Regions from separate parts of the Pseudorhodoplanes sinuspersici genome, predicted to be linked through region 3. Evidence: predicted binding sites of a transcription regulator. Region 3 holds the regulator's gene; each other region holds the start of a gene.
The links. Region 3 encodes LexA, which represses DNA repair genes until DNA is damaged. Its sites were predicted from a motif close to TGTTCNNNNTGTGTTCNG; they were not measured.
Positions count from the first base shown of each region.

Region 1: a site for LexA is predicted at 7,229-7,246, ahead of CAK95_RS10555 (helicase-related protein). Genes of this name have one in related genera too.
Region 2: a site for LexA is predicted at 5,857-5,874, ahead of CAK95_RS08825 (YifB family Mg chelatase-like AAA ATPase). Genes of this name have one in related genera too.

Region 1 is NZ_CP021112.1:2,163,730-2,174,395, reverse strand. It holds gene CAK95_RS10580 (arylsulfatase) at 1-543, opposite strand, end outside; gene CAK95_RS10575 (formylglycine-generating enzyme family protein) at 691-1,644, opposite strand; gene CAK95_RS10570 (CarD family transcriptional regulator) at 1,962-2,750, opposite strand; gene fdxA (ferredoxin FdxA) at 2,978-3,313, opposite strand; gene CAK95_RS10560 (RNA-binding S4 domain-containing protein) at 3,391-3,762, opposite strand; gene CAK95_RS10555 (helicase-related protein) at 3,766-7,086, opposite strand; gene CAK95_RS10550 (DUF3108 domain-containing protein) at 7,467-8,306, opposite strand; gene rpmB (50S ribosomal protein L28) at 8,515-8,805, shown strand; gene CAK95_RS10540 (esterase-like activity of phytase family protein) at 8,868-9,899, opposite strand; gene cobT (cobaltochelatase subunit CobT) at 9,929-10,666, opposite strand, start outside.
Region 2 is NZ_CP021112.1:1,797,391-1,808,056, reverse strand. It holds gene CAK95_RS08860 (penicillin-binding protein activator) at 1-300, opposite strand, end outside; gene rsmI (16S rRNA (cytidine(1402)-2'-O)-methyltransferase) at 445-1,353, shown strand; gene CAK95_RS08850 (YraN family protein) at 1,301-1,723, shown strand; gene CAK95_RS08845 (methyl-accepting chemotaxis protein) at 1,834-3,504, opposite strand; gene gshB (glutathione synthase) at 3,628-4,575, shown strand; gene CAK95_RS08835 (hypothetical protein) at 4,656-5,633, shown strand; gene CAK95_RS08830 (hypothetical protein) at 5,630-5,812, opposite strand; gene CAK95_RS08825 (YifB family Mg chelatase-like AAA ATPase) at 5,925-7,463, shown strand; gene CAK95_RS08820 (ATP-binding protein) at 7,748-9,694, shown strand; gene olsB (l-ornithine N(alpha)-acyltransferase) at 9,845-10,666, shown strand, end outside.
Region 3 is NZ_CP021112.1:4,730,926-4,741,591, reverse strand. It holds gene CAK95_RS23100 (NmrA family NAD(P)-binding protein) at 1-239, opposite strand, end outside; gene CAK95_RS23095 (LysR family transcriptional regulator) at 328-1,305, shown strand; gene CAK95_RS23090 (anthranilate synthase component II) at 1,427-2,032, shown strand; gene trpD (anthranilate phosphoribosyltransferase) at 2,040-3,056, shown strand; gene trpC (indole-3-glycerol phosphate synthase TrpC) at 3,063-3,872, shown strand; gene moaC (cyclic pyranopterin monophosphate synthase MoaC) at 3,879-4,361, shown strand; gene CAK95_RS23070 (molybdopterin molybdotransferase MoeA) at 4,367-5,578, shown strand; gene lexA (transcriptional repressor LexA) at 5,698-6,414, shown strand; gene CAK95_RS23060 (ComEC/Rec2 family competence protein) at 6,397-8,691, opposite strand; gene CAK95_RS23055 (glutamine--tRNA ligase/YqeY domain fusion protein) at 8,894-10,576, opposite strand.

The sequences.
Region 1 (10,666 bases), 2.6 Mb from region 3:
GCCGGGGATCGGCGTGTTCCGGCACGGCGGCGCCACCGTCTGCTGGGTTGGGGTCTTGTTGATGTCCTGGAAGCTCACACCCTGCATCGCGTCGAGGTGATACAGGTAGCCCCAGTATTCCTGGAAGCCGTGCGCGGTCGGCAGCGAGTCGGTGTGATCGCCGAGATGGTTTTTGCCGAACTCGCCGGTGTTGTAACCGAGGTCGAGCAGGAATTTGGCAATGGCCGGCGTGCCGGGCCGCAGATAGGACGGGCTGCCGGGCAGTTGCGGCGGGATCATGCCGGTGCGCAGCGGATTCATGCCGGTGAAGAAGGCATTGCGCCCCGCCGTGCAGCTCTGCTCGGCGTAATAATGCATGAACACCGCGCCTTCGTTGCCGATGCGATCGATATTCGGTGTCTCTCCCACCATCAGGCCACGGTGATAGATGCCCGGCTGCATCCAGCCGATATCGTCGCCCATGATGAACAGGATATTGGGTCTCTGTTGTGGCTGAGGTGCCTGCGCTTGCGCATCCGTCCACACCGGCAAAGCAACCGACATCAGCGCAGCAGCCCCGATCAGCGCTGCGCTTGCTCGCAGGCACCAATTTGTTTTGGTGTGTTGTGCCCTTTGTGAGACTCTTGCCAACTTTCCAATAGACAGGCAGCTAGGCATTGCGCATTCCTCCCTGTTGATTGTCGTGGCAGGCTAGATTCGTGTGACGCACCTGAATCCGACGTGACTTGTCGATGTATCGACCGGCTCAGCATGCCGCGCAGCGGGCCGATAGCGTCGGCAGTAATTTGGCGCGCATAAATGCGAGCCACCCTTTAAAACTTTGCGTGGGATTTTAATGTTCGGCTGGCAGGGATCGTAGCTGCCGTCCTCGCGCGCGCCGCGCGGGTTTTCCGGAATGCAGCAGGCTTTCGGCGCATCGGCTTCGTGTTTTGGCGCATACCAATCGGATGTCCATTCCCAGACATTGCCGATCATGTCGTGAAGGCCATAACCATTCGGGGAAAAGGCTTTCACCGGCGACGTGCGCGCGAACCCATCGACGTTCAGGTTTTCGTGCGGGAAATTGCCCTGCCAGGTATTGGCACGATGCTCGCCATTCGGTGTGAATTCTTCACCCCACGCATATTCGGCGCCATCGAGACCGCCGCGCGCTGCGAATTCCCATTCGGCCTCCGTCGGCAGATCCTTGCCGGCCCAGTGCGCATAGGCGAATGCGTCGGCATAAGCCACATGCACCACCGGATGATTGTCGAGACCGTTGATGTTGCTTTTCGGCCCGTAAGGGTGCCGCCAGTTGGCGCCCTTCAGAAATTGCCACCACTGACTCCAGTCGCGCAGATTCACGGGATGCGACGGCGGCGAAAACACCAGCGAGCCGGCATAGAGCATGTGCGGCAGCGCGCCCGGATAATCCTTCGGGTCGGGCATCGTCTCGGCGACGGTCACATGGCCGGTCGCTTTGACGAAATCCTTGAATTGCCGGTTGGTCACCGGCGTGACATCGATCCAGAAACTGCTGACGGTGACGCGATGGACCGGCGCCTCTTCGGGATAATGCCGGTCCGACCCCATGCGAAAGGTGCCGCCTTCAATGCAGCACATTCCCGAGACGCAACTGGACGTCCGAAGCTCGGTTACCGTCATGGAGCACCCGTGGAATATCGCACTCTAGCAGTGCTCGCGTCCGAGCAACGCGGTTTCTACGAGGTGTAGCAATCACAATCTTTGGAAGTTTCTTCTTCGGCTTAGAATAGTTTTCTAAAATCACGACTTGTTGCTGCACCGCAAGGTCGCTTGCGCATAAGGGAAGCCGGTTAGAGCATGATGCCGAAAAGTGCGAAGCGGTTTTCGGACAACATCATGCTCGATGGATTGGAATCGATCAGAACAACGCAGACCAATGAAAAAGCCCGGTGCGAACACCGGGCTTTTTTGCAGAATAACAAGCAGAGCAGAGCGGATCAGGCCGCTTCATCCTCCACGGATTCGCTGTCATCGGCGTCCGCATCGGCGTCAGCCGCAGCGCCTTCAGCCGGCTTCGGTCCGCGGCGCGGGCCTTTCGCGAGCGCGCCTTCGATTTCCTTCACCGCTTCGGTCTCGGTAATGTGCTGCACGGCCGAGATTTCGCGCGACAGACGGTCCAGCGCCGCCTCATAAAGCTGGCGTTCTGAGTAGGACTGCTCCGGCTGCTGCTCGGAGCGGTACAGGTCGCGCACCACTTCGGCGATGGCGACGATGTCGCCGGAATTGATCTTTGCCTCGTATTCCTGCGCACGGCGCGACCACATGGTACGCTTGATGCGGGCGCGGCCCTTCAGGGTCTCCAGAGCGCGCTTCACCATGGCCGGCTCGGACAATTTGCGCATGCCAACCGAGGCGATCTTCGCCGTCGGGACGCGCAGGGTCATCTTGTCCTTCACGAAATTGATGACAAACAGTTCAAGCTTGGCGCCAGCCACTTCCTGCTCTTCGATCGCCATGATCTGGCCCACGCCATGGGCCGGATAGACGACGAATTCAGTGGTCTTGAAGCCCTGACGTTGAGTGGTGGCCTTCTTATTAACAGTCATTCCGGAGGTCGCTCCTTCACCGGCCGGTTTCGGCCGGCTGGTTGCCTTAGCCACGGGAGCCCCACGGCCAGCGTGCCGCGAAGCCGTTGAGGTCCGCCGGGTTGCGGCGGAGGCTTTTTTCGCCCGGCGCTTGCTGTCGCTGGACGCTTTCTTGCTCTTTGAACGCGATTTATCTGCCACGGGTCGCGCGCGTGATAAAAATCACGCTCCTTCTATGACGGCTTCCTCCGGAACGGACCCGAAAATTGCGTGCTCCCCGAAAGGGGTTCGGTTATGTCGTTCCTATGACGCTTGTATAACACATTTTCCGTAAAAATCAATGTGTTAACGCGCTGCGAAGCCCGCCAGCGGCGATTTCGACGGCAAAAATCAGGCGAAAAGATTAAGAAGGATAGCCTGGGAAGCTTTCAATTGCCGGTACCGGGTTCCGGAGAAAAATATTGCTCCTTGCCCTCCACGCCTTCCCATTCCTTGTGGTCGGCCGGCGGCTCCTTCTTGGCGGTAATATTCGGCCAGACCTTGGCATATTCGGCATTGAGCGAAAGCCACTTCTCCAAGCCCGGATCGGTATCCGGCTTGATCGCCTCGACGGGGCATTCCGGCTCACAGACGCCGCAATCGATACACTCGTCAGGATGGATGACGAGCATGTTCTCGCCCTCGTAGAAGCAATCGACGGGGCACACTTCCACGCAGTCCATGAACTTGCAGCGGATGCAACTATCGTTGACGACGTAAGTCATTCTAACTCCAGACAGGCGCAGCATTTTGTCCCTAGCTTAAGGGTTACCGCCACGCAAGGCACTGCATTTGCGAACCGTCAATGATCATTATCAGGTCGCTTGAGCCTGACAATATCGCGCCGCTCGCGTTTGTTCGGGCGCCGGGTCGCGGCCTCAGGTTCAACCGTCGGATTTCCCTGTTGAACCGGCGCAACCACCTGCAGATCCTCATATAGGAGGGTGGCATCGGTTGCGGAACCACGACGCTCCGAAAAGCCCGTCACTTTCAGGATTTTGATTGTGTCGAATGCAATGGTGACCACGTCGCCGATCCGCACGGCACGGCTCGCAGCATCGATGCGGGCGCCATTGATCCGGATGAGACCACCACCGACCAGTCCTGCTGCCGCGGTGCGCGTGCGGACCACACGCGCATGCCACAGCCACTTGTCGATACGCTGCCGATCCAATCGTTAGCGGCGCTCCTTGGAATCCGCCTCAAGCTGAGCCTTCAGGGCCGCAAGCTTTGCAAAAGGCGAATTGGGATCCGGCTCTTTCTCGCGCCGATCGGGACGCGGACGTGCGTCCTGACGATGACCACCGCCCGGCTTGCCATGACGCTGGCCTTCGTGGCGTTGACCTTCATGTCGCGGGCCGCCTTCAGGCCGCCCGTGACGCTGATGACGGTCCTTGCGCGGCGGACGCGGCCCCCTCTGGCGCTGCTCCGACCGATTGTCCTGACGCGGCGTCTCTGCCGCTGCATCAGCCGCTTGTACCGGCAATCCGTCAGCGGGAGCAGCAACCGCTTGCCCTTCAGCTTGCCGCGGCGCCCCGCGATTGTCGCGGCGATGGTGGCGCCCCTGCGGACGCCGCTCACGTTGCTCGAAGCGACCCGGACGCCACACCTCAATCAGTTCGGGCTCGGCTGGTGCTGCTGCCGTTTCAGCGGTCGCTTCCGCGTTGAGAACGATCTCAGCAGTGTCAGCCGTCTCCGGCGCGGGTTCAGACGAAACAACATCAGCCTCTGAGGCAACGGCAGGCTGAGCGGTAACGACAGGTTCGGCAGGAACGACCGGCTCTGCGGCTACGACTTGCGCGGGTTCTTCGGCAGTGACCGCCTCAGCGGTGACTACCGGTTCGCTCGCCACGGTCTCGGCAACAGGCGCTGCATCGACGATGGCCGCTTCCGCGGCCGGTGTTTCGACAGCGTCGGCAGTTTCGCCATTCAAAACGCTTTCGGCACTGCCGTCTGCATTGTCGGATGGCTGAACTGCGTCTGCGGTCTGGGCGGGCTCCGACGGCGAAGATGCAACCGGCTCGGCCGGTTTCGGTCGCCGCTCCATGCGATAGCCGAGTGAACGCAGGATCGACGCGAAATCTTCGCCGGAAGAACCGACCAGCGACGTCATACCGACTGTCACCGTAAAGCCGGTACCATCAAGCGCGCCGGGCGGTTTGATGCCTGGCGAATTGTCGCGCCACGCCAGTGCCGGACGAATGAGGTCGGCCAATCGCTCCAGGATATCGACGCGGACCGCGCGCTCGCCGGCCACGCGATAACCGGCAACGCGATACAAGTTCTTCTGGATGTCCTTGTTGGCCGGAATCGATGTGCGGCCGCTCGACGCGAGCTGCTGGACATCATCGAGCCCACGCATGTCGCCGTTGTCGTGCTTGATGGCGTAGAGCAGCGTCGCCAGCGTCCGCGGCGCCGGCTTCAGCAATTGCGGGATGTAGATGTGATAGGCGCCGAAGCGGACGCTGTATTTCCGCAGGCTCGCGCGGGATGGCTGATCGAGCCCCTTCACGTCCTCGGCGACCTTTTGCCGCTCCAGCACGCCCAGATCCTCGATCAGACGATAAGCGATGCCGCGAGCGATACCGATGACATCTTCGGCCGCAGCAAGTGCCGTCAACGGTCCGAGCAGCTTGTCGATATGCGCCTTGGTCCAAAGATCGAGCCGCGCCTGTACCTGTTCGCGCGGCGTGCCGGTCAATTGCTCATCAGCAAGAATGCGAATCCGCGGCCGCATGACCTCTTCGCCGGCAACCAGCTTGGCAACAGCGTCGCCAGTCCAGCGGATCGTGCCGTCCGACGTCAGAACGAATTGCTCGTCCGGCGCCTGGGACAGCCGATTGGCCCGTGTGTCGATTTCTCCAGCCAGCGCCTTCTGCGCAGCGGCATGCAAGGCCTTGGCCTCGGAGCCGCCGGCCGATGGGTCTGCAGCAAAGCGAAAGCCTTCGAGACGTCCGACCAGATGGCCCTCGACCGTAACGTCGCCAGTCTTTGAAATTTCACTATCCAATGTTGTGTTCTCGCGCAGTCGCCGCATTAACACGCTTGTGCGGCGATCGACAAAGCGGGCCGTAAGGCGTTCGTGTAACGCATCCGACAATTTGTCCTCAACGGCGCGCGTAACGCCTTGCCAATGATCGGGATCGGCGAGCCAATCCGGCCTGTTGGCAACAAACGTCCAGGTTCGTACATGCGCAATCCGTGTGGAGAGAGAGTCGATATCGCCTTCGGTATGATCCGCCTGTGCCACCTGGCGAGCGAACCAGTCATCCGGGATTTTACCCTCTCTCATCAAAAATCCATAGAGGGTCGTGACAAGTTCGGCATGATTGGCTGGTGCGATCTTCCGGTAATCTGGAACCTGGCAGGCCTCCCATAGCCGCTCGACGGCCATCCGTGTTTTCGCCAGCGCTCGGATGTCCTCATCGCGCGCAGCATGTTCAAGAATAAGGATATCCTCGGCGAGCGGTGCGCGCGTCAGACCCGTTTCGGTGGGCACCTCCGACAACGAAGCCTGTAATGCGCCTATCGAGGCAAAGTCGAGAGCTGAATTGCGCCACTGCAGCAACTTCAGCGGTTCGAAAGAATGGCTCTCGAGTTGCCGCACGAGTTCGTCGTCGAAGGGCGCACAGCGGCCGGTCGTCCCGAATGTGCCATCTCGCGTCGCGCGGCCCGCACGGCCCGCAATCTGCGCCAGTTCGGCGGGATTGAGGTTGCGGAATTGATAGCCGTCGAATTTGCGGTCGGACGCAAAGGCAACGTGATCAACATCGAGGTTGAGACCCATCCCGATGGCATCAGTCGCAATGAGATAATCCACATCGCCGGATTGATAGAGTGCCACTTGCGCATTGCGTGTTCGTGGCGAAAGCGCACCCAGCACCACCGCTGCGCCGCCACGCTGGCGTCGAATCAATTCCGCGATTGCGTAAACCTCATCAGCGGAGAATGCGACGATGGCGGACCGGCTGGGCAGCCGGGTCATCTTTCGGTCACCGGCAAAGGTAAGCTGCGACAATCTCGGCCGCGAAATGATATTCGCACCGGGTAGTAGCCGCTCAACCATGGGCCGCACGGTGGCGGCGCCGAGAATCAACGTTTCTTCGCGCCCGCGACGATTGAGAATGCGGTCGGTGAACACATGCCCGCGCTCGAAATCAGCGGCGATCTGGATTTCGTCGATAGCAATGAAGGCCGGATCGATATCCTGCGGCATCGCCTCGACGGTCGATACCCAGTAGCGCGGATTGGCCGGCTTGATCTTCTCTTCACCGGTGATCAGCGCGACGGAATCCGGGCCGATCCGCGCCGCGACCTTATTGTAAACCTCTCGCGCCAGAAGCCGCAGCGGCAGCCCGATAATGCCGGACGAATGCGCCAGCATCCGCTCGATCGCCAGATGGGTCTTTCCGGTATTGGTCGGTCCGAGCACGGCGGTGACGCCGGCACCACGCATGCGGGCGTCGCTTCGAGGGCCAGGCGAAAAGGAAATGGGCATCAGTGATCCGAAAACCGAAGCGTGAGGGCGGGTCAGTTAATTGTCAGGAGATGCTTCCGGTTGCGATCACATCACCACCAATGGCGCGGTCTGTACCACAACGCAACACCTGGAGCCGCTTTTTGCTCCCGCCATGACGGGTTGGAACGAGTCTGGAACGAATCGCGGCCGAATCGCCGACTTAGGCAGTGTTCGCGTTCGTTCACCGCGACATGTAGCATAAATCCAAGGAACTCCCCTAGATCGAGTGTTTTGTCTCGTTTGCGGTGGTCCCAAAGTCAGCTCACGCAGGACTGCGGCGGAGTCCAGAGCAACCTCAAAGAGTCAAGGCTCGCTCTCCGTCCACGAATGTGGAGAACAGCGGGGATAAAACAAGACGGCTATTGCATCTTGATGCTGGCGCGGGTTGGACGCGGCATGACATTGAAGCTGGTCGCCTCCATCACGCCGAGCCCGAGCGGCGTCGGCACCTGAACCCGGATCGGCACCATGACCCGGGTGCCGCCGATCGGCACCAGCCACGTTTCCATGTCACGCTGATCGATCAGGTACTTGATCGCCGCGCGGCTCGGCACGTGGCCAGCAAGCGGCGCGAAATAGATCGCACATACCAGTGCAGGCCCCGCATAGCCGGGCACCTTCACCTGCTCCATCCGCTTGTAGGCCAGCGTCAGATCGTAGCGCATCCGGCCATCGAAAATGGGCGTGTGCTGGCGGCAGACTTCCGGTTTCATCAGATTCCCGTTCCCGGATATTCGCAGCAACGAACCCGTCATGGGGTCGAAAACATTGCGCTTGTGCGCGTCGGTCACCGGAACACGATCCGGCGGTTCCGGGGCCGCTGGCACAATCGACACGTCCTTGACCGTGCCGTCATTGAGCTTCAACCGTACGTCTTCAGTTTTTTTGCCGCTTTTGATCGAGATGGCGTAGCGGGCCGGCACGAATTGATCGTTCTTGATCGTGCCGCGGGACTCCCCGCTGCCCCGCCCGGAGCTGAAAATGCGGGCAAGACCGGATGTCGCGCCGCTGGCGGCGACAGAGAACTGGTCTTCGCCGACGTCGATCACCCAGGATCCCTCGCCGAGCTTGATCCCGGCCAGCGTCACCGCATAACGGGCGTCGAGCTTGGCCTGAGCCTCCGCCTGACCAGCGGCAGCCATACCGAGAATGACCCCCGCCACCACCGTCCGGTAGAAATTCTTCAGTCGAATTGGCACCCGGCACCCTCATCGCCCGGTTCTGGGCGGTCCGGCAGGGCCGCCCCATACGGTAAACGATTCGCCACCAATGCGCCGATTGTATGGTTCCGCCCGCTTCCTTGCCTTGACGCCCCGGCCCGGCCTCTTTATACGTCCGCGGCCTAGCAGACATCCCATGAAGGCCATTGTGCCCTCGGCGCGGCCTCGAACTATTAGGATTTTGACCATGTCGCGGAAGTGCGACCTGACCGGCAAAGCGGCACAGACCGGTCACAAGGTGAGCCATTCGAACCGCAAAACCAAGCGGCGGTTCCTGCCGAATCTTGTCAACGTGACGCTGACCTCCGATACGCTCAATCGCTCGGTGCGCTTCCGTATTTCGGCCAATGCGCTGAAGACAGTCGACCATCGCGGCGGTCTCGACGCATTCCTGGCCAAGGCCAAGGATGTCGAACTGTCACCGAAGGCCCTCGAGTTGAAGCGCCAGCTTGAGAAGAAGCTCGCCACAGCGAGCTGACAGCCCTCTTCGTTCTGATTTGGCCCCATCGCCCGCGAAAGCGGGCGATTGTTTTTGCACGTTCAATTCCTGGAGGCGGACGCGCCATCGCGATCCAGCAGCGTGAATTGCAGCAGGATCGTCCGCTGGATCATCGAGAAATTATCGTCCGACACTAGCGTCAGCACGGTTTCGCCCTTGGCGGTGCGGGACACGCTCAGGCCCTCCATATTGTCGATCTCGAAGCCCATGTCGGCGGAGATCAGCTTCGTCCCTTCCAGCACAGCGCCCGAAACAACATCGGCCAGCGGGATGCTGCGAATGCGCATCGCCACACCACGGCGCCATGAAAAGGATCGCTCGAGGACCAACAACTGCGAATTCGGCGCCACCGCGCAATCGGCGACATCAAAATCGTCGCTCCGCTTGACCGAAAACACTCCAGGCTTCGGTCCGCCGATCAGGAAGCCGCGAATGTTGTGGGCGTCATCGAGACCGCGTTCGGAAATGGCAACCAGCGCACCGGCCAGCGACGATCCCTTTGGCATGGCCTGAAGACATTCGAGGCCAAGGTTGCTTGGCAGCTTGGCGATCTCCGGCAATGCCGGAACCAGCGTTCCCCGGGACAGCAGACCACGCTTGGCGTAATCGAATTTCAGGATGCGATGCACGCGCTCCAGCGCGACATAGGCAAAGCCTCCATCTTCGGCCAAAGCTTCGGCATCGTACCAGCCGCGCGCCGTGATCGGCCGTCCGTCGCTGTAGAGCATCGGCGCGATCTCCCCATCGGCAATGCCGGTCGGTGCCTCGCCCCGATAGGTGATGCGGCCACGAACCCAGAAGCCACGATCGGTGACGGCCAGAAAACGACTGCCATCGGCAGCTACACGAAGGGAAGAGAGACCCCCGAATTGCTTGTGCGGCGACGACAGCACAAGACCACCGCGAAAGATCAGCGAGCCGAACTGTTTCTTCGCCGGCTCACGCGGATCGAAGGCTTCGATCGGTGTGGCGCGGATATCGATTTTGGTCGGCACAAGGCTGCCAGCCGGTGCCGGCGCGCCTTGCGCGTAAACAAGAGAAAGTGCGCCACACAACAAAAAAAGCGCTGCCACGAGCAGCGCCCAGCCCCTTTGATTTTTCGTCACGAATGCAACCTGCGGGGCGGCCCTCGCCGCGGAATAATGGGCTCGCGACCGTCTTCCTCGAACAATTCGGCGAGTTTCTCGGTCATGGCTCCGCCCAGTTCTTCGGCATCGACGATCGTCACCGCCCGGCGATAATAGCGGGTCACGTCATGGCCGATACCGATCGCAATCAGTTCGATTGGCGAGCGGGTTTCGATCTCCTCAATGATCCAGCGCAGATGCCGTTCAAGATAGTTGCCGGAATTGACCGACAGGGTGGAGTCGTCCACCGGCGCACCATCCGAAATCATCATCAGAATACGGCGCTGTTCGCTGCGCGCCAGCAGACGGCGATAGGCCCAGTTCAGCGCCTCGCCATCGATATTTTCCTTCAGGAGTCCCTCGCGCATCATCAAACCGAGGTTTTTGCGCGCACGCCGCCATGGCGCATCGGCTTCCTTGTAGATGATATGACGCAGATCGTTCAGACGGCCGGGATTCGGCGGCTTGCCGGCGGCGAGCCACGCTTCGCGCGATTGCCCGCCCTTCCAAGCGCGGGTCGTAAAGCCCAGAATCTCGACCTTCACACCGCAGCGCTCCAGCGTCCGCGCCAGAATGTCGGCGCACGTCGCCGCCACCGTGATCGGGCGCCCGCGCATCGACCCGGAATTGTCCAGCAGCAGGGTGACGACGGTATCGCGGAAATTCGTGTCCTTTTCGCGCTTGAACGACAGCGGATGCATCGGATCGACGAT
Region 2 (10,666 bases), 2.9 Mb from region 3:
CACGTCCGGGCTGTTGAATTCGGCGAGCGCCAGCTCCGCGGCGTTCTTCATCGATTGTGCGGCGAGGCCGGCATTGCCACCCGCCGACAGCGGCAGGATCAGTGCCGCCTTGAACTGCCCGGCACCGATAGCCCCCGTCTCCTGGGGCCCAGCAGCCGGCCCCTCGCCGACCGGCGTGCCGATCGTCGGCCCATTGCCTGCGCAACCGGTCAGACCCGCAGCCGCAAGCGACAGCGCGCTGACGCCAAAGCGGCGGCGAGACAAAGAAACAGAGTTCAGTAAAGTCCTGGACACAGACATAACCTCAGGAACGCGACGTAAGACTGGACAAGGCGCTGAAGTAAGGCCTGAAGAAAGTCCCCGAGGCAGCAATCTGGCATATTGTCATAAAATGGTTAACCACGGGGCAGGCATGTTGAGTTCGAAGTCTTGGGACGTGTTGCCATGACGCAACCCGAACGGCGGAGCGAGTTCCACATAGCCGGGACCAGATATGCCGCACCGAGACTGGCTGCCGGGCTTTATCTCGTTGCGACACCGATCGGCAACCTCGGCGATATCACCTTGCGGGCGCTGGAGACGCTTGCCGCCGCGGACCTCATCGCCTGTGAAGATACCCGCGTCAGCCGCAAGCTGCTGGATCATTACGGCATTGAAACGGCACTGACCCCTTATCACGAACACAACGCTGCGGTCGCACGGCCAAAGCTGCTTGGTCGCATCGCGGACGGCGCCGCCGTTGCATTGATTTCCGATGCCGGCACGCCACTGATTTCCGACCCCGGCTTCAAGCTGGTGCGAGAAGCACGAGATGCGGGCCTGTCCGTCACCGCTTTGCCGGGCGCGTCCGCGGTACTGACCGCGCTCGTTGCATCCGGCTTGCCTACGGACCGGTTTTTATTCGAAGGCTTTCTGCCCGCAAAGGCGACGCAGCGGCGCGCCCGCATCGCCGAACTTGCCCGCATCCCGGCGAGCATCGTGCTGTTCGAAGGCGGATCGCGCATTGACGACTCGCTCGCCGATCTCGCTGCGGCGTTCGGCGAACGGGAAGCTGCGATCTGCCGCGAACTCACAAAACTGCACGAAGAAGTGCGGCGTGACACACTCGCAGTGCTTGCCGCGCATTATGCGGGCGATTCGGAGACACGCGGTGAATTTGTGATCGTCATCGCGCCGCCAGCCGATGAGGCCGCGCCGGCAGCAGGCGATGTTGACGCGCTGATCCGGGCCGCGCTTGAGCGCGTCTCCGTCAAGGATGCTGTCGGCGAAATCGTCGCCGCCACCGGCCTGCCCCGGCGCGATGTCTATCAGCGCGCACTGGAGCTTGCGAAAGAGCGCAACGATGCCTCCTAAGCCGCCCGCTGCGCCCGAACGTCAGGTCGCTTTCAAGCTTGGCCTGTCGGCCGAGAACCGCGCCGCGGCTTTCCTGCTGGCGAAGGGATTTCGGGTCGTGGCGCGCCGCTGGCGTTGTCCGGCCGGCGAGATCGATATCGTGGCGAAGCGCGGCAATCTTCTGATCTTCGTGGAAGTGAAGGCGCGTGAGCGTCTTGTCGATGCCGCCTATTCCGTCACCGAGCGGCAGAAGCGCCGGATCGCTTCGGCTGCCGCTGGCTGGCTCGCCGATAACCCCGACGATGCCCTGTGCGATATGCGGTTTGACGCAATCCTGGTCGCGCCGCGATCATGGCCGCAGCACATCACGGCTGCGTTCGAGGCGGAATGATCGCCGTACTATAGGAGCGATGTCACCTCCCTCCGCTCATTCGCGCGAAGGCGGGAATCCAGTTCTTAGTCCTGGGTCCCCGCTTTCGCGTGGACGAACGGAGATACAGATCAAGCCGCGCGCAGCCGTTCGAAAAATTGATCCATCTGGCTGCGAATGCGTGACGCAAGCTGATCGAGCCGGTCCGATACATCCTGCGCAGCATCGGCATGGGTGCGGCTGATGCCGGTAGCCTCACTGACTTTACCAATCTGGTCGGCCGTATCAGCCGAGCGGCGCGATGCGGTTTCGACACTGCGGGCGATTTCCTGCGTCGCAGCACCCTGCTCCGTCACAGCCGCGGCGATGGCGCTCGAGATTTCGCCGAGATCGCGAATGGTGTTCTTGATCGCGCCGATGGCGGCGATCGAACGATCGGTGGCCTGCTGCATGCCGGCAATCTGCTGACCGATTTCTTCGGTTGCTTTCGCGGTCTGTCCAGCCAGCGCCTTCACTTCGCCGGCGACAACAGCAAAGCCGCGCCCCGCCTCGCCGGCACGCGCCGCTTCGATCGTTGCATTGAGCGCCAGCAGATTGGTCTGTTCGGCAATCTCATTGATCACACGAATGACGTCGCCAATCCGTTGCGCCGCATCGCTCAATTCATTGACCGTCCGATTGGTCGATTCCGCCTCGTCCACAGCCTTGATGGCAATCTCGTGCGACTGCGAAACCTGGCGTTCGATCTCCATCACCGACATGGCCAGTTCATCGGCAGCCGAAGCAATGTCGCGCACATTGGCATTGGATTCAGCCGACGCTTCGGTGGCACGGCTGGTGCGATCCAGCGTGATATTCACGGCATTGGTCAATTCGGTCGACGCCGTCTTGGCGCGGCGCGACATTTTCATCAGATCGCTCAGCGTGCCTTCAACGTCAGCGGAAAAGCGGGCGGCTTCTGCGGCGATTGCCTCCTGCTGCTTCTGCCGCGCCTCGGCATCGCCGCGCACGGTGCTGGTCAGTTGCTCGTTGTGGCGCATGGCGGCCTGGAAGACCGCGATCGAGGTCGCCAGCGCGCCGATTTCGTCACCACGCCCGCGATAGGGAATGGCGACGTCGAGTTGACCATCGGCCACTTTCTCGGTGACGCGCGTGATCGCAGCCAGCGGACGAATGCAGGATCGCCAGACGATAATGGTGCCGACGGCCGCAAGTGCGAGGAGCAGCGCCGCCAGTGCCGCCAGGAGCAACGCGAAGCGGCGGGCGCCGGCATCGATCTCGGCATAAAGGCGCTTCGAGCGCTGCGCATAAGTCTGCCCCAACGCTTCGATATCGCGGGTCAGCACCACGTAACCGGCATCAGTTTCGCCAAACTCACGCAGCATCGCCTTGTCGCCGGGACTACGGCTGACCAGATCGCGCCACGCTTCCTGGAATGTTTTCAGGCGCTGCGAGAACGCCTCGAATGCATCCTTTTCCTCTGGCTTGATGTTCCACTGCAATTCGGTGACCGCATCGCCCAGCCGGTCATTGAAAGCAATCAGCCGCGTCGCGGCGACCCGCCGGGAAGAGTCATTGGGCGCCATCACCAGCCCGCGCGACTCCATGACCACGGCATGGATCAGCGAATTGACCCGCTCCAATTGCCGCGCACCATCGTAAGTTGCGCGAAACTCATTGGTCAGGACGGCATGGCGGCGCGCATTCAGAACGGCGACGACGGCAATCGCCAGCGTGACTGTCGCGAGAAGCGCGAAAATGGCATAGAGCTTGGCCGCGATCGTCAGTCTTCGGAATGCCACGGCGAACGATCCATGAACTTGGCAGGGGTTGCGTTGCAGGATGGCAGGTATTTATTAACCCCAAGTTTTGCCGCGCCCCCGACACGCCCTTCCCTTTGAAAATCGCAAGAAGAACAAAGACCTATGCCCCTTGATGTTGCCGTCCAGATGGACCCGATCGAGCGGATCAATATCCGCGGCGATTCCACTTTCGCATTGATGCTCGAGGCCAAGGCGCGCGGCCACCGGCTGTCCTACTACACCCCGGACAAGCTGGCGCAGCGCGGCGGCGAAGTCTTTGCCACCGTGCAGCCTGTGGAGGTCCGCGACGAACTCGGCAATCACGTCACGCTGGGCGAGGCAAAGCGGGTCAATCTGCAATCCTTCGACGTCATCCTGCTGCGGCAGGACCCGCCTTTCGACATGTCCTATATCACCACCACGCATATGCTGGAGCGTGTGCATCCGAAGACGCTGGTGGTGAACGATCCCGCGCATGTGCGCAACGCGCCGGAAAAGATCTTCGTCATGGAATTTTCCGACCTGATGCCGCCGACTTTGATCACGCGCGATCTCCATGAGATCAAGTCGTTTCGCGAGGAGCATGGCGACATCGTCATGAAGCCGCTTTACGGCCACGGCGGCGGCTCGGTCTTCCGGCTGACCAAGGACGACCTCAATTTCGGTTCGCTCTACGACCTGTTCGCGACCACGTTCCGAGAACAGTGGATGGTGCAAAGCTTTCTGCCCGCCGTGAAACATGGCGACAAGCGCATCATTCTGGTGGACGGCGAATATGCCGGCGCCGTGAACCGTGTGCCGGCGCCGGACGACCTGCGCTCCAACATGGTGCGTGGCGGATCGCCGAAGGAAACCGAACTGACCCCGCGCGAACGTGAAATCTGCACGCGGCTTGGACCGGCCTTGCGCGAGCGCGGACTGATCCTTGTCGGCATCGACGTGATCGACGGCAACCTGACCGAGATCAATGTCACGTCGCCGACCGGCATTCGCGCGATCCGCAATGTCGGCGGCCCCGATGTCGCAGCGATGGTCTGGGACGCGATCGAGGCGAAGCGGAAAGCATCGTAAGCGCGCAGTGGGCGCTTTTGCCCGATTGTCACGGCAATCGAGCGTGCGCTAGCGTGGCTGAAACTTGAGCCTCTCCGCCCGTGTCCTTGAACAGCGTCCTCCATCTCACTCGAAGCGGCCTGTCCGCTGCCATCGCAATAGCGTTGCTGGCCGGCTGGACTATTGATGCGTCCGCGGCCGGGCCCTGCCGTTTCGCCAAGCGTCCGCCGGTCGTGCTGAAAGACACCGGCGGCTTTTGCCAATTCGATCCCGACACGCAGGTCTTTGCCGGCACCCCGGCCGAACAGGCGCGCTGCCTGCTCAATCCGGTTGAGCCGGTCGGGCGGCTTGGCTTGCCGCTGGAAGCACTGCCGGGTGCCATCGAAAAGCGCGTCGGGAGTGATGCCGATCTGCCATCACACGAAACGCTGGTGACATTGCTGCGCGAGCGCGGCGCGGCCGAAGATCTGATCAACAATCTTGCGCGGCCCGTGTCGCATGCGCATGACAACGATCCGCTAGCGCGCTCAGCGACCTACATCGTCTTTCACGATACCTCGACGCCGAATTATCGCACGCAGCCCTGGCCGCTCTCGATCGACGATGACCCGAAGATCAATAATCTTGCGCGTTACGAATGCTCGAACGACATCGAGCGCGCGCATGTGTTCATCAACCGCGGCGGCGCGATCTTGGCTGCACATGATTTCTCGGTGCCATGGCGCGCAACAAAGTTCGAGAGTGCAAGAAACTTCGGCAGCGCGCTGAAGGGACTGTTTCTGCACATCGAATTGATTCAGCCGCGCCGCGCTCTGCGCAGCTATGGCCGACGCAACGATTTTCTTGCGCCTGATCCGGGCTTTTCGCAGGCCCAGTACGATTCGCTGGCGCTGGTCTACACAGTGGCAAGCCGCAGAGCCGGCTTCTGGCTTATTCCTGCCTTCCACTCAGTGCTGGATGAAGGCATCCGCAACAAGCACGACGATCCGCAGAATTTCCAGCTCGAGGCGTTTGCGCAAAGCCTCGACAATCTCGTCCGCGAACTGCACACGCAAACGGCTGCGAAAAAGAACGACTAAGCGTCTTCTCGCGAGGCCAGTTCCTCCATTTCGATCTCTTCCATATCGATTTCTTGCAGCGTACGGCCGGCGCGCATCTGCTCAATCAGATGTTCAAGGTTGAAGCCTGCTGCTTCAGCTTCCATGCGGGCGCGGCGCGCCTGTGCGACTTCATCCTGCAACGATTTCAGATCGACCATAGCTTGCTCCTGTCCCTGTGCCAGAACGCTAGCGTGAGTCGTTTTGTTCTGCAAATGTTCTTGTCAGCGGTATTTGAATCCGCTAGCCTGTTTTCATTGGCAGGGGCGGCCGATGGTTCAGCGCGTTTCCACAGTGGCATTCGAGGGCATCGAAGCCCGCGCGGTCGACGTGCAGGTGCAGGTCGCACCCGGCCTGCCGGCCTTCCACGTCGTCGGCCTCGCTGACAAGGCTGTATCGGAGGCACGGGAACGCGTCCGCGCTGCGCTGATCGCCTCCGGGCTGGCACTGCCGGCGCGCCGCATCACCGTCAATCTGGCGCCTGCCGATCTGCCGAAGGAAGGAAGCCATTACGATCTGCCGATTGCGCTCGGCCTGATGGCGGCAATCGGCGCCATTCCTCACGACGCCCTGTCTGGCTTCACGGTGCTTGGCGAACTCGGTCTCGACGGGTCAATTGCGCCGGTTGCCGGTGTGCTGCCCGCAGCTATCGGCGCCAACGCGCGCGGTGAAGGACTGATCTGCCCGAAAGCCTGCGGACCGGAAGCGGCCTGGGCCAGTCCGGAAATGGAGATCATCGCTGCCGGTTCGCTGATCCAGCTCGCCAATCATTTTCGCGGCACGCAGGTGCTGTCGCGCCCGCAACCGAAGATCCGCGAAAGCGAAGCGACGCTGCTCGACCTTATCGACATCAAGGGACAGGAAAGCGCCAAGCGTGCGCTCGAAGTGGCCGCCGCCGGCGGCCATAATCTTTTGATGATCGGTCCGCCCGGCGCCGGCAAATCGATGCTGGCGGCGCGATTGCCGTCGATCCTGCCACCGCTGACACCCGACGAATTGCTGGAAGTATCGATGATCGCCTCGGTCGCGGGCGAGATTGCCGACGGCTCCCTGACCAACCGTCGGCCGTTCCGCGCCCCGCATCATTCGGCCAGCATGCCGGCTTTGGTTGGCGGCGGATTGCGGGCGCGTCCAGGCGAAGTGTCGCTCGCCCATCGTGGCGTTCTCTTCCTCGATGAATTTGCAGAGTTTCAGGGCCAAGCGCTGGATTCGCTGCGTCAGCCTTTGGAGACCGGCGAGGTGTCCATCGCTCGCGCCAATCATCGCATCACTTATCCGGCGCGCTTCATGCTGATCGCAGCGATGAATCCCTGCCGCTGTGGTCGCGCCAGCGATCCGGGCTATGCCTGCAAGCGCGGAGCCAATCTTCGGTGCGCCGCCGATTATCAGATGCGGATCTCCGGTCCGCTGCTCGACCGCATCGATCTGCATATCGAAGTGCCGGCTGTGACCGCCGCCGATCTGATCCTGCCGCCACCGTCAGAGGGCAGCACCGAAGTCGCGGCGCGCGTCGCCCGGGCCAGGGACATTCAAGCGATGCGTTATGCTGACCTCGGGCTACCGCAAATACGGACGAATTCTCAGGCGTCAGGCGCGATGCTGGAAGAGGTTGCGCGGCTCGACAAAAGTGGCGTCGCCCTGCTGCGCGAAGCCGCCGATGCCATGCAATTGTCCGCGCGCGGGTATCATCGCGTGCTTCGCGTCGCGCGGACTTTGGCCGATCTCGATGGCGCCGACCTTGTCGGACGCATCCATCTCGCCGAAGCGCTATCCTATCGCGCGTTGTCCGACGACATGCGCCGCGCGGCCTGACTTTCTGTGTTGGCGCGTTTTCTTCACGCGAACCGGTGTCCACTTCCCTCGAAAACGCTCTAAGACCCATAAAATTTTAGATATTTTCGAGAGGCACGGTTAACCGCCGGCGCACACGCTGAGCCGTCCGTGCGGGGATTAAGGGCTATCGCAATCCCTTTTCGTCACTCTCCGCAAAGACAAATGGCGCCGTCTCCAGAGCACGATCCGGGAAAGCGGAACCGTTTTTCCGAAAGCTCGTGCTCTCAAGGAAAACAACGAGCGTCGCGAACGGGGTGTCGGGCATGCCGGTGAATGGGGTGCGGGTGCGCAGCTTGCTGTTCCGCTTTACGCGGATGGCTTTTCTGTTGCTCGCCGGATTCTGGGTTGTCACCGGATTCATGATCGGCGCCACGAGTGGCGTTGTGACATACGACCCTGCCGCTTTTGCCATCGGCATTTCCGGCTTATTCGCGATTGCCTGCGTTGCGCTGGCCGTCCTTCTCTATCGCAATCGCCAGCTGCGTGCCGATGTCCGTCAGACAAAACAGCACAACGAAGAATTGTCGGATCGTATCTGGCACATGCATGAGGCCGACGAGCGCACGCGCGCATTTCTCGTCTCGCAAGACGAGATGATCGGGCAACGAAGCCGCGAGTCAGCCTTGACCGAAAGTGCATTGGCGGAAGCGCGCGATCAGGCGGAAGCCGCAAGCCGGGCAAAATCACGCTTCCTTGCGACGGTGTCGCACGAGATCCGCACGCCGCTGAACGGCATCATCGGCATGGCCGATCTCCTGCTTGATACGCGTCTCACGCCAGAACAAACGACCTATACCCGTGCCGTGAAGACTTCGGGCGAAACGCTGCTGTCGCTGATCGAAGAGATCCTCGACTTCTCGAAGATCGAGGCCGGCCGCATTGATCTTGAGGCGCGCCCCTTTGCGCTGGGCGCGATGATCGAGGATGTCGCCGAACTCCTCGCCACGCGCGCGCAGGCCAAGGGGCTCGAAATCGCCAGCGATATCGACGAGCGCCTGCCTGCACGCGTTATCGGCGATCAGACACGACTGCGTCAGGTGCTGATGAATCTCGCCGGCAATGCTATCAAATTCACCGACAAGGGGGGCGTCGCCATCGTGGTCGAACCGGGTGCCCTGCCGGGCGAGGTTCTGTTCAAGGTGCAAGACACCGGCGTCGGCATCACGCCGGACGAGCAGGCCAAAATCTTCCGGGAATTCGAACAGGGCGAGGCCGGCATCGGCCACGCCGACGGCACCGGCCTTGGGCTTGCCATCTCCAAACGCATCGTCGAAGGCATGCAGGGGCGCATTTCGGTGGAAAGCGTCCCCGGCGAAGGCGCATTGTTCGAAGTGGCCGTTCCGTTGCCGGCACCGGACGAGGCCGACGAGACAAAGACGTTCGCCGCGCCTGCCCTTGCTGGGCGAACGGTGATGATCGTTGCGCCATCATCGATCGAGGCGCCGTTGATCGCACGCCGCCTGACGCGATGGGGCGCCCGCGTTGCCATTGCGCCGAATGAAGCGGTGGCCATGGCTTTGCTGCCCGAGCAGGACTGGAGCGCAATCCTGATCGATCACGCCGTGAGCGCGGATGCAATCGGGACCTTGCTGGCCGCAACACGTTCGGTGCCGTGCCGTCTTGTCACCATCACCCCAGCCGCGCGCAGCGAATTGGACGGCCTGAAAGCGAACGGTTTCACCGGCTATCTGGTGAAGCCGGTGCGGGCCGCGTCACTTGCGGAACGCATGCGCCTGAACAGCGACGGCTTTGCCAAGCTGAGCGACAGCCTCCCAACCGATGCTCCGCACGGCCGGCGCGACCATTCCAAGGGACTATCGATCCTTGTTGCCGAGGACAACGAAATCAATGCGCTGCTCACGCGCGCGTTGTTGCAGAAGCTTGATCATCGCCCGACCGTTGTCGCCAGCGGCGATGCGGCGATGGATTCATTCCTGGCCGCCCACACAGCCGGCGAGCCCTTCGATCTCATTCTGATGGATCTGCGGATGAGCGGCATCGACGGCCTTGAAGCCACACGCCGCATCCGCGCGCTGGAGGGTGCAAGTGGCGCGCGGCACACACCAATCGTCGCACTGACCGCGAATGTCTCCGCCGATATCCGCGATGCCTGCATGGCCGCGGGCATGGACAATTTCCTGACCAAACCACTGGACCGCGAAAAGCTCGCCGCCATTGTGGAGATCTATCCCCGCGCCATGGCGGCATAGACGCGCCACACGCTGTCACAAAACGGTTGGGAAAAAGCGCTTTCTACTGGCACGCGGCTTGATCAGATTTGGTCCCTTGGCCGGGCAGGGCCTTGCATGCAAAGCCAGACCTTCACGTCACACCGCCGGTTATTTGGCCGTATCTGGCCAATGCCCTCCTTCGTGGATGAGACGGCCAGACCACGGCGCGGCGAAAATAACAGGTTCAAAGCTCTGGCGGGCGAAACGGCAACACTCGGCCGGCTCGGCACGCTGGAAGTGCGCCTCGCGAGCAGCGCCGCCGATATTCGTCGTGCGCAGCGGCTGCGCTATCGTGTGTTCTTTGAAGAAGGCGAGGCCTCAGCGACCATTGGCGCACGCATCCTGCAACGCGATTCGGATGCCTTCGATGCCATTTGTGATCACCTTCTGGTCGTCGACCACGCGCATCGTACACCGCTCGGCCCGTCCGTTGTCGGCACCTATCGCCTGCTCCGTCAGGATGTCGCCGATGCCCATGACGGCTTCTACACCGCGAACGAATTCGATGTCGGCGCGCTGGTATCGCGCCATCGCCATCTGAAATTTCTCGAACTCGGCCGCTCCTGTGTTCTCCTGCCCTATCGCAACAAGCGTACGGTCGAGCTGTTGTGGCATGGCATCTGGGCCTATGTGGTGCGCAACAAATTCGATGTGCTGCTCGGCTGCGCTAGCCTCGACGGCATCGATCCCTATGCCCTGTCCTTGCCGCTCTCGTTCTTGCATCACTTCGCGCAGGCGCCGGAGATCTGGCGCGCGCAGGCGAAGCCGGAACGCCGCATCGACATGAACCGCATGTCCCGCGCATCGATCGATCAGCGTGCGGCGCTGCGTACTTTGCCGCCGCTGGTCAAAGGCTATCTGCGGCTCGGCGCCTTCGTCGGTGATGGCGCCGTCATCGATTATCAGTTCGGCACCACCGACGTGCTGATCGTGCTGCCGGTGTCAGCCATC
Region 3 (10,666 bases):
AACGGGTCGCCCGCCACCGGAGGCGGATTGAACAGGAACGCGGCTGTCGCCCCTTCCAAAGCGGCCGAGACCGCGTTCGCATCGTCGATGCTGGCGACGGCGACGTCTGCGCCGCGCGCCTTCCATGCTTCACCCTGTTCAGGGCGGCGTACGGCGACACGCACCGCTTCGCCGCGTTCGATCAGGGCATGCGCGGTTTCACCGCCGGCCCTGCCATTCGCTCCAAAAACCACATGCATGACCTGTCTCCATTGTTGGCTGCTGTCGATGTCGAGCGGAATACAGGGAGCCCTTCCATGCATCCAATGCATGGTTTATATTTTCAGTATGCGTGAAGTGGATTTGAGGGGCGTCGATTTAAACCTGCTGGTGGTGCTCGACGCGCTGCTGGAGGAAAAAAGCGTCACCCGCGCCGCCCGCCGTCTCAACATGAGCCAGCCCGCCGTCAGCCGCGCCTTGTCGCGCCTGCGCGCCTTGTTTTCAGACCCGCTGCTGGTCGACAGCCGGGCCGGTTACATTCTCAACACCCGCGCCGAGGAGATCCGACCGGCGCTGCGCAGAACGCTGGCCGGCGTCGGCGACATGCTGTTGGCAACGCCGTTCAACCCGGCTGCGGCAACGGGCCAGATGCGGCTGGCGATGCTCGACCTTGAGGCCGCCTCGCTGGTCCCTTTACTGCTGGAGCGCTTTGCCAATGAGGCGCCCGGGCTCGACCTCGACATCCTGCCACCCAGCGCGACGGCGATCGAAATGCTGGAGAATGATGTCGTGGACGCTGTGGTCGGTGTGTTCGATGACGCGCCGGCGGGTATTCATCGACGCCGCCTCTTTGACGACGGGTTCGTCACGCTGATGCGTGCTGAACACCCTGATGCCGGCAAAAAACTGACGCTCGATGACTATCTTCGGCTTGGCCATATCGTGGTGAGCGTCACCGGCATTGGACCTGCGCCCGTGGACATCGCGCTGAATGCCATCGGCCGCCGACGACGGGTGAACGTACGTGTGCCAAGCTTCTTCGCCGCGGTAGAGATTGCGGCACGCTCGGACCTCGTCATGACCCTGCCGTCCAGCCTGGCCAAGACGACGGCTGGCATGGGACGTTTGGTGGCGCTGGCCCCGCCTATCGATCTCGGCAGCTTCACGATGAGCCTTCTCTGGCATGCGCGCCACCAGCACGACCCCCGGCACATCTGGTTGCGGAGCACCATCGTCGCTGCGGCGACGGCGATGACCGCAGCCGTGCCGGGCTCGTCGCCTGTGGCCAATGCCGCTCGGCTTGACCCTCCTGGAACCCCCGTCTAAACCCGCGGCGGCTGCCGCGCAGTCAGCAAGCGCGGTACCGGTTTTGCGACGCAATCAAAGCTTGCGCAGATTGCGTATTCGGATTTGCGTTCGCCCGGGAGCGCATGGATTGCCGGGCGCCATGATCGTTCTGATCGACAACTATGACAGCTTCACATTCAACCTCGTGCATTACTTGGGCGGGTTGGGTGCCGACATCGTCGTACACCGCAATGATGCGGTCTCGGTGGACGATGTCATCGCGGCCAAGCCCGAGGCAATCGTGCTCTCGCCGGGGCCCCGCACCCCCGATGACGCCGGCATCTGTCTCGATCTGATCGCCAGGGCGTCTAACCGGATTCCAATCCTCGGCGTGTGCCTTGGTCATCAGGCGATCGGACAGGCCTTTGGCGGCGAGGTCGTGCGCGCGCCCTCGCAGGTTCACGGCAAGACCTGTGATATCCGGCATGACGGCGGCAGCGTATTCCGCGGCATCAATGGATCATTCAAGGCGACGCGCTATCATTCGCTTGTGGTCAAACGCGAGACGATGCCCGATGCGCTTCAGGTCACCGCCGAGACCGACGATCAGATCGTTATGGGTTTGTCTCACAAAACGTTGCCTGTCCATGGCGTGCAGTTTCATCCCGAAAGCATCGCATCCGAACACGGGCATCTGATCCTGAAGAATTTTCTCGATCTTGCCGCCGCCTGGAATCAAGGTGCGGCGCGACAACGCATTCATTGAGGGCGGCATGACGGACGATTTAAGGGCGTTGATCGGCAAGGCCGCAACAGGTGCCGTATTGTCACGTGACGAAGCTGCGCATGCCTTCGACCGCATGATGTCGGGCGAAGCGACGCCCTCGCAGATGGGTGGCCTCCTGATGGCGCTGCGTGTCCGCGGCGAGACGGTTGACGAGATCACGGGTGCGGTGGCGGCGATGCGCGCAAAGATGCTGAAGGTCGACGCACCAGCGAATGCGGTGGATGTTGTCGGCACCGGCGGCGATGCATCCGGCTCCTACAATATCTCGACCTGCGCGGCGTTCATTGTCGCCGGCGCCGGCGTTCCCGTTGCCAAGCATGGCAACCGGGCGCTGTCGTCGAAGTCGGGCGCAGCCGATGTGTTGATGTCGCTTGGCGTGAACATTGACCTCACGCCAGCCGATGTCGGCCGATGCATTTCAGATGCCGGGATCGGTTTCATGTTCGCTCCCGCGCATCATCCGGCGATGAAGAATGTCGGACCGACGCGCGTCGAGCTTGGCACGCGCACGATCTTCAATCTTCTGGGACCGCTCTCCAATCCGGCCAATGTGAAGCGGCAGCTTGTCGGCGTGTTCTCGCGGCAATGGATCGAGCCGTTGGCTTTGGTGCTGAAAAATCTCGGGTCCGAGTGCGCCTGGGTGGTCCACGGTTCTGACGGTCTCGATGAAATCACAACCTCCGGTCCGACCGCCGTCGCGGCTTTGGAAAACGGCAAGGTGCGCACCTTCGAGATTTCGCCGGCCGATATCGGCATTGCGCTGGCCAAGCCGGAAGCCCTGCGCGGCGGCGACGCCGATCACAATGCCGCCGCCTTGCAGGATGTGCTGAATGACAAACCGAGCGCCTATCGCGATGTAGCCCTGATCAACGCCGCCGCTGCGCTCGTGGTCGCCGGCGCCGCAAAAACGCTGCAGGACGGTGCTGAACTGGCGGGCAAGGCGTTGTCGTCAGGCGCGGCGCGCGCCAGGCTCGATCGCCTGATCACCGTGTCCAACGCGTGAATGATGATGGCCGATATTCTCAAGACGATCGAGGCCTATAAACGCGAGGAAATCGCGGCTGCGAAAAGCCGCGTGCCTTTTGCGACGCTTGAACGTGAAGCGCGGGCAGCTGCGCCGACGCGCGGTTTTGCTAACGCCATCAGACGCAAGCTTGCGGCGGGGCAATATGCACTGATCGCCGAAGTGAAGAAGGCCAGTCCGTCGAAGGGATTGATCCGCGCCGATTTCGATCCTGTGGCGATCGCCAAAGCTTATGAAGCCGGCGGCGCAACCTGCCTGTCGGTCCTGACCGACGCGCCGTCCTTCCAGGGCCAACTGTCCTATCTGACCGAGGCCCGTGCGGCGACCACCCTGCCCGCTTTGCGCAAGGACTTCATGTTCGATGTGTATCAGGTGGCTGAAGCACGCAGTGTCGGGGCCGATTGTATCCTCCTGATCATGGCGGCGATCGACGATGCGCTGGCGCGCGATCTTGAAGACGCGGCTATTGCGCTCGGCATGGATGTGCTGATCGAAATCCATGACGAAGCCGAGCTGGCGCGCGCATTGCGACTGCGTTCGTCGCTGATCGGAATCAACAATCGAAACCTGCGCACTTTCGAAACCTCGATCGAGGTCAGCCGCAAACTTGCCCCGAAAGTGCCGCGCGACAGGATTATCGTCGGTGAAAGCGGTATCTTCACCCCCGAGGATCTCGCTGTATTATCGGACGTCGGTATTTCCACTTTCCTGATCGGTGAAAGCCTGATGCGCGCGAATGACGTCGCTGCTGCAACCCGCACGCTGCTGGCACGGCCGCAGGACGCTGCGAGCTGACGGCGCATGGCAGGCAAACTCACCCATCTTGGTGCGTCCGGCGAAGCACGGATGGTCGATGTGTCCGAGAAGGCATCGACCGAACGCGTCGCCGTTGCCGAAGGCCGGGTCGTCATGTCGAAAGCGACGCTCGATCTGGTCGTCTCCGGCAATGCCAAGAAGGGCGACGTGCTCAGTACGGCCCGCATTGCCGGCATCATGGCGGCGAAACGGACGCATGACCTGATCCCGCTCTGTCATCCGCTGGCGATTTCGCAGGTGACCGTCGATCTTGCGCCTGATGCGCAATTGCCTGGCATCGCAGTCCGCGCCACCGTCAAGGTGCAGGGACAGACCGGCGTCGAGATGGAAGCGCTGACGGCTGTTTCCGTCGCCTGTCTCACCGTCTATGACATGGTGAAGGCGGCCGAACGCGAGATGCGCATCGAAGGCATTCGGTTGATCGAGAAATCGGGCGGCAAGTCCGGTCTATTCCGCGCAAAGGATTAGGTGTTGTGTCATTGCTTCCGGTTGCTGACGCCCTCGAACGCGTGCTGGCGAAGGCTAGGCCTTTGCCGGCGGAGCACGTGGCATTGAACGAAGCGTATGGCCGTGTGCTGGCCGAGGATCTTCGCGCGCTGCGGACACAGCCGCCCGTCGATGTGTCGGCGATGGACGGTTACGCCGTGCGCGCGGAAGATATCACAACGGTGCCGACCGAACTGACGCTGATTGGCGAGGTTGCGGCCGGGCGTCCCTTCACCGGCGCGATCGAGGCTGGGCAGACCGCGCGCATTTTCACCGGCGGAGAATTGCCTGCCGGCGCCGACACCATCGTCGTGCAGGAACATACTCGCCGCGAGGGCGACAAAATTATCTTCGCGACATTGCCGCAAGCCGGGCGTCATATCCGAAAAGCAGGGCTCGATTTTTTCGACAACGATATCCTGCTGGTCCGTAGCCGCGTGCTGACCGACCGGGATCTTTCGCTCGCCGCGGCGATGAACCATCCGCTGGTGCCGGTCCATCGCAAGCCGCGCGTTGCCATGCTGGCGACCGGCGATGAACTCGTGTTGCCGGGGCAGACGCCGGGGCCCGGCCAGATCATCTATTCGAACGGCTTTTCGATCATGGCCTTTGCGCGGCGGCTGGGCGCTGAGGTCATCGATCTCGGCATTGTAGCGGATCGTCTTGAAGACACAGTCTCCGCCATCCGCCGCGCGCGCGATGCAAATGTAGATGTCCTGGTGACGATGGGCGGCGCCTCGGTCGGCGACTACGATCTCGTGCAGAAGGCGCTCTCGGCCGAAAACATCGATCTGTCGTTCTGGAAGATTGCGATGCGACCGGGCCGCCCGCTGATGCATGGACAATTGGGCGAAATGCAGGTGCTCGGCCTGCCGGGCAATCCCGTGTCGGCTTATGTCTGCGCCTTCCTGTTCCTGGGACCGCTGCTGCGGAAGATGACCGGGCGGCATGATGTCGAGAACCCGACCGAGCAGGCTTTGCTGGGCTCCGACCTGCCGGAGAATGACGAGCGGGCCGATTATCTGCGTGCCCGGATATCGCGGTCGGTCCGCGGAGCCCTGGTGGCGACGCCGTTTCCGCTGCAGGATTCGTCGATGGGCCGGGTGCTGGCCCATGCCGATTGCCTCGTCCTCCGCGAGCCGCTGGCACCGCGGGGCGCGGTTGGCTCGATCTGCACGATCCTGAAACTTCCCCTTTGAAATCCCTTCGCTTTCTTCACTCCAAATTAAGGGCTTGCAGAACACATATCGAACATATAGTGTCCGTTCATGATTTGTTTCGCACCCCTTGAGGTGCCGGTTGCCGGGGGAGACGATCGATGTTGACGCGGAAACAGTTCGAGCTTTTGCGCTTCATCAACGAGCGGCTGAAAGAAGCCGGCGTGCCACCCTCCTTCGACGAGATGAAGGACGCGCTCGACCTGCGCTCCAAGTCCGGCATTCACCGGCTGATCACGGCTCTGGAGGAGCGCGGCTTCATTCGCCGCCTGCCCAACCGCGCCCGGGCGATTGAGGTGATCAAGCTGCCCGATTCCGTCGTCCAGGGACCAGGCGCCCGCCGCGGCTTCACGCCCAGCGTCATCGAAGGCAATCTCGGCCGTGTCCGGACCGTCTCTTCGGAGGACGACGGCAATGGCAGCAGCGGCAATCGCCCCGTGGCCGTGCCGATGATGGGCCGGATCGCCGCCGGTACGCCGATCGAGGCGATCCAGACCAAGACTCAAACCATCAATATTCCGCCGGACATGCTCTCGGCATCGGGCGAACATTTCGCGCTGGAAGTCCGCGGCGATTCGATGATCGAAGCCGGCATCCTCGACGGCGACGTTGCGTTGATCCGCAAGTCCGACGGCGCCGATACCGGCGACATCGTTGTTGCACTGATCGACGAAGAGGAAGCCACGCTGAAGCGTTTCCGCCGTAGAGGCGCGTCGATCGCACTCGAGCCGGCGAATACGGCCTACGAAGTGCGCATCCTGCCGCCAACACGCGTGCGCATCCAAGGCAAGCTGATCGGCCTAATCCGCCGGTACTGACACGGCATCTTCGACATCCAGATCCTGTAGACGCGGCGTCGCATCACGCGGTGGTGCTTGCGGCTGCGCGGACGTTGCCGTTTGCACCGGCTTCGCCGTCCACGGGCGCTGATAGTTTGTCGGTCGCGCTGAATCGATCGCGAACGAAGAGCCGTTCCATCGTGCTCTGCTCGCGCCATTGGCCCGTGCGACGTTGCGATCAATAGCCGGCGCGGCACAATGCGGCGGAATCGTTCTGTTCGTCACGACGAAGGCTGCGATTTCGCAATCTTCGGCTGCGGCTTCCGCCGTAAGCGACAATGCTACGGGCCGCCCATCGGCCAGGCGGGCAACGCAACCGTTTTCATCGCAGCGTGTGCTTTCCGCAAGCGACGAATCCTTGGCAGATCGTGAATCCCCATCGGCGGCGAGCCATTCGCCAAGCACGAATTCGTCCCGTCGGCTCGCAATGATCCGCAAGACGCCGCCCGCGTCACGCACCGCTGCCATGCCCGCATCCGCGGAGACGAACATGTCGGGACGCGGCGTGATTAGAATGAAGCCGATGCAAGCTGCGCCCAAGCCGGCACCTGTCCAGCGCAGCGGGGAACGCAAGAGGCATACAACGACGAGGCCTGCCGTGCCGATCAGCAATGGGCCGATGCCAAAAGCGGGAATGCGGCCAACAGCGCCAGGCAAGCTGGCGACCCAGGTTGCCGCCACGATGATCCATTCAATCCCCTCGCCCATCAGCCACCAGAACGGCCGGTCGAATCCGAACGGCAAAGCGACGAGTGCCAGAAGACCCACGGGCATCACCCAGATCGAGACCGCCGGCATGGCCAAGAGATTGGCGAGAACGCCATAGGGTGCGAGGCGATGGAAGTGATAAGCGGCGAACAAGGTGGTCGCGAGCCCCGCGACCAGCGATGCGAGAATGAGTGCGACGATCTCCCGGCCTCCCCATAACGCAGTGCGTGCGCTCAAGGATTTGTCGGGCACATTGGACAGCCACGGCAGCCCGCGCTCATAGACGGCGATCAGCGCCAGTGTTGCCGCAAACGACATCTGAAAACTCGGATGGACGATCGATTCTGGCGCAATCGCCAGCAGCACCAGCGCGGCAACCGCGATCGTTCGCAACGTGAGCGCCGGCCGATCGAACATGACTCCGATCAGCACAATGGCCGTCATAATGAAGGCGCGTTGCGTCGCGATCTCTGCGCCCGACAACAAGAGATAGAACGCCGCGATGATCAGCGCCGCGCCCGCCGCCCATTTCTTGATAGGATAGCGGCTGGCGACGATTGGAAACAAGGCGAGGCCGGCACGGACGACGAAGAACACGACGCCGGCGACGACGGCCATGTGATACCCGGAAATCGACAACACATGCGCAAGGCTCGAGATATACATGGCGTCGTTGACGGGAGCGGAAATCGCATCGCGTTTTCCGGTGATCAGCGCCGATGCGATGGCGCCCTTGTCTCCTGGCACGGCCGCGCGAATGCGCGCGTCGATGGCATCGCGTAAACCGCTGATTGCGGCCGTATAACGAAGCCAGACGCTCGGCGATTCAGGCGCACTGACATGCTTGATTTGACCAAGCACGAATCCGGTTGCGCCGAGTTGCTGAAAATAATAATCGCGCGCGAAGTCATAACCGCCTGGACGCAACGGTGTGAGCGGCGGATTGAGCCGCGCGCGCAATTCGACAAATGAGGCGACAGCGGGAGCGAGGCCCTTGCGGACCGTGACGCGGACACGTTCGAGTTTTTCATTCGCGCGCGCACCACTCATGTTATGAACGCGGATGACGATCCGATCGTTACGTTCGCGTTCTTCACGACGTTCGACGAAGCCCGTGAGTGTGACGTTGTAAGCTGGCGTGGTAAGGACAGGATGCGCGATGCGAACGCTTTTCCATGTCGCGAACGTGAAGCCCGCCGCGATTGCGGTGAAGCCGATCATCAACGGCCAAGCGACCGGTCTTGCTCGCGTGGCAATACAGATGGCCAAGGCAATCGCTGTTGCGATGACTCCAGCCCAAAGAGACGGCTCGTAATCGGCCGAAAAATAAAGCGCGACCCCAAGCCCGAATGCCACCGGCAGCCATGGAACAAGGCGACCGGGTGCGACGTCGGACGCAATCCAGTCGCCGATGCGGGCGCCGGCTGTTTGCGATAGACGCGAGAGATCGTCGAGCCAGCCGGGCGAAAGGTTTTGGCCAGCCGCGCGGTGGCCCAATGGCCACGTGCGCGCCCGCGCCCGGCTCCTCGCCTTGCCCTGCTCCGCCATGAGCCCCCGCCCCGGCCATTACCGCGGTAGCAGGTTACATCAAAGCCCGCCTCCACGTCATTCCGGGCGCTCGCATCGCTGGCAAGTGCACGCAGCCAGCGTAAACTTGGCTGCGTGCGAGCGAGCCCGGAATCCAGTTCAATGGATGGGCTCTGGATTCCGGGTCCGCTGCTCCCCGCAGCGTCCTGGAATGACGAAGCCATTACCCGCCCGCGGACACCTTGGCCCAGGTGTCGCGCAAGCCGATGGTACGGCTGAACACCAAATGGCCAGGCTTGGAGTCCCGGTCGCGGACGAAATAGCCCTGGCGCTCGAACTGCACCGGCTCGTCGGAATTGTCGCCGGCCAGGACCGGCTCCAGCTTGGCGTCCGGCAGCACTTCCAGCGATTGCGGATTGAGTTCCGCCGCGAAATTCGACGCGTCCGGATCCGGCTTGGTGAAAAGCGGATTGTAGATGCGAACCTCGGCATTCACGGCGTCGGCGGCCGACACCCAGTGGATGGTCGCCTTCACCTTGCGGCCGTCCGGCGCATTGCCGCCTTTGGTGGCCGGATCATAGGTGCAGCGAAGCTCGATGATCTCGCCGGCATCGTTCTTCACCACCTCACGGCAGGTGACGAAATAGGCGTAGCGCAGCCGCACTTCCGACCCCGGAGATAGCCGAAAGAATTTCTTCGGCGGGTTCTCCATGAAGTCTTCCTGCTCGATATAGATTTCGCGGCCGAAGCGGATGCGGCGGGTGCCGGCATTCTCGTCATCCGGATGATTGACCGCCTCCAGCTCCTCGCTCTGCCCTTCCGGATAATTCTCGATCACGATTTTCAGCGGGCGCAGCACGGCCATGCGCCGCAAGGCGGTCTTGTTCAACGTCTCGCGGATCGCAAAGTCGAACATCGCGACATCGACGACGCTGTTGGCCTTGGCGACGCCGATGCGCTTGATGAAATCGCGCAAAGCCGCCGCCGGCACGCCGCGCCGGCGCAGACCGGCCAGCGTCGGCATGCGCGGATCGTCCCAGCCCGACACATGGCCATCGCGCACCAGCTGCGTCAGCACACGCTTTGACAGGATCGTGTAGCTGAGATTCAGCCGTGCGAATTCATATTGGTGCGGCTTTGACGGGACCGGCAGGTTTTCGATGAACCAGTCGTAGAGTGGACGATGGTCCTCGAATTCCAGCGTGCAGATCGAATGCGTGATGTGTTCGATCGCATCCGACTGCCCATGCGCGAAGTCGTAGCTCGGATAGATCTTCCAGGCGTCGCCGGTGCGCGGATGATGCGCGTGTAGGATACGGTAAAGCACCGGGTCGCGCAGATTGATATTGCCGGACGCCATGTCGATCTTGGCCCGCAGCACGCGGGCGCCGTTCGGGAATTCACCGGCGCGCATGCGGCGGAACAGATCCAGATTCTCCTCGACAGACCGGTCGCGGAAAGGTGAGTTCACACCGGGCTCGGTCAACGTGCCGCGGGTCTCGCGCATTTGTGTGGGCGTCTGGTCGTCGACATAGGCCTTGCCGTCGCGGATCAGCAGCTCGGCCCATTCGTAGAGTTGCTCGAAATAATCCGACGCGTGAAACAGATTGTCGCCCCAATCGTAACCGAGCCAATGCACGTCGGTCTTGATGGCGTCGATATATTCCTGCTCTTCCTTGGCGGGGTTGGTGTCGTCGAACCGCAGGTGGCAGCGGCCGCCGAATTCCTGTGCGATCCCGAAATTCAGGCCGATCGACTTGGCGTGGCCGATATGCAGATAGCCGTTCGGTTCCGGCGGGAAGCGGGTGACGACCGATTTATGGCGGCCGGAATCAAGGTCCGCCTGCACGATGTCGCGAATGAAGTCGCGCCCTGCTTCCGTCGTTGAAGTCTCGTCAACCGCCATTCGTTTAGCCTCTGCTGTGCCGCAGCCGTCCGCGACGCGCCTATCTGCCAAATTCGTTCCCGAGCGCCAAGGTCCAGACACTGTAAACCT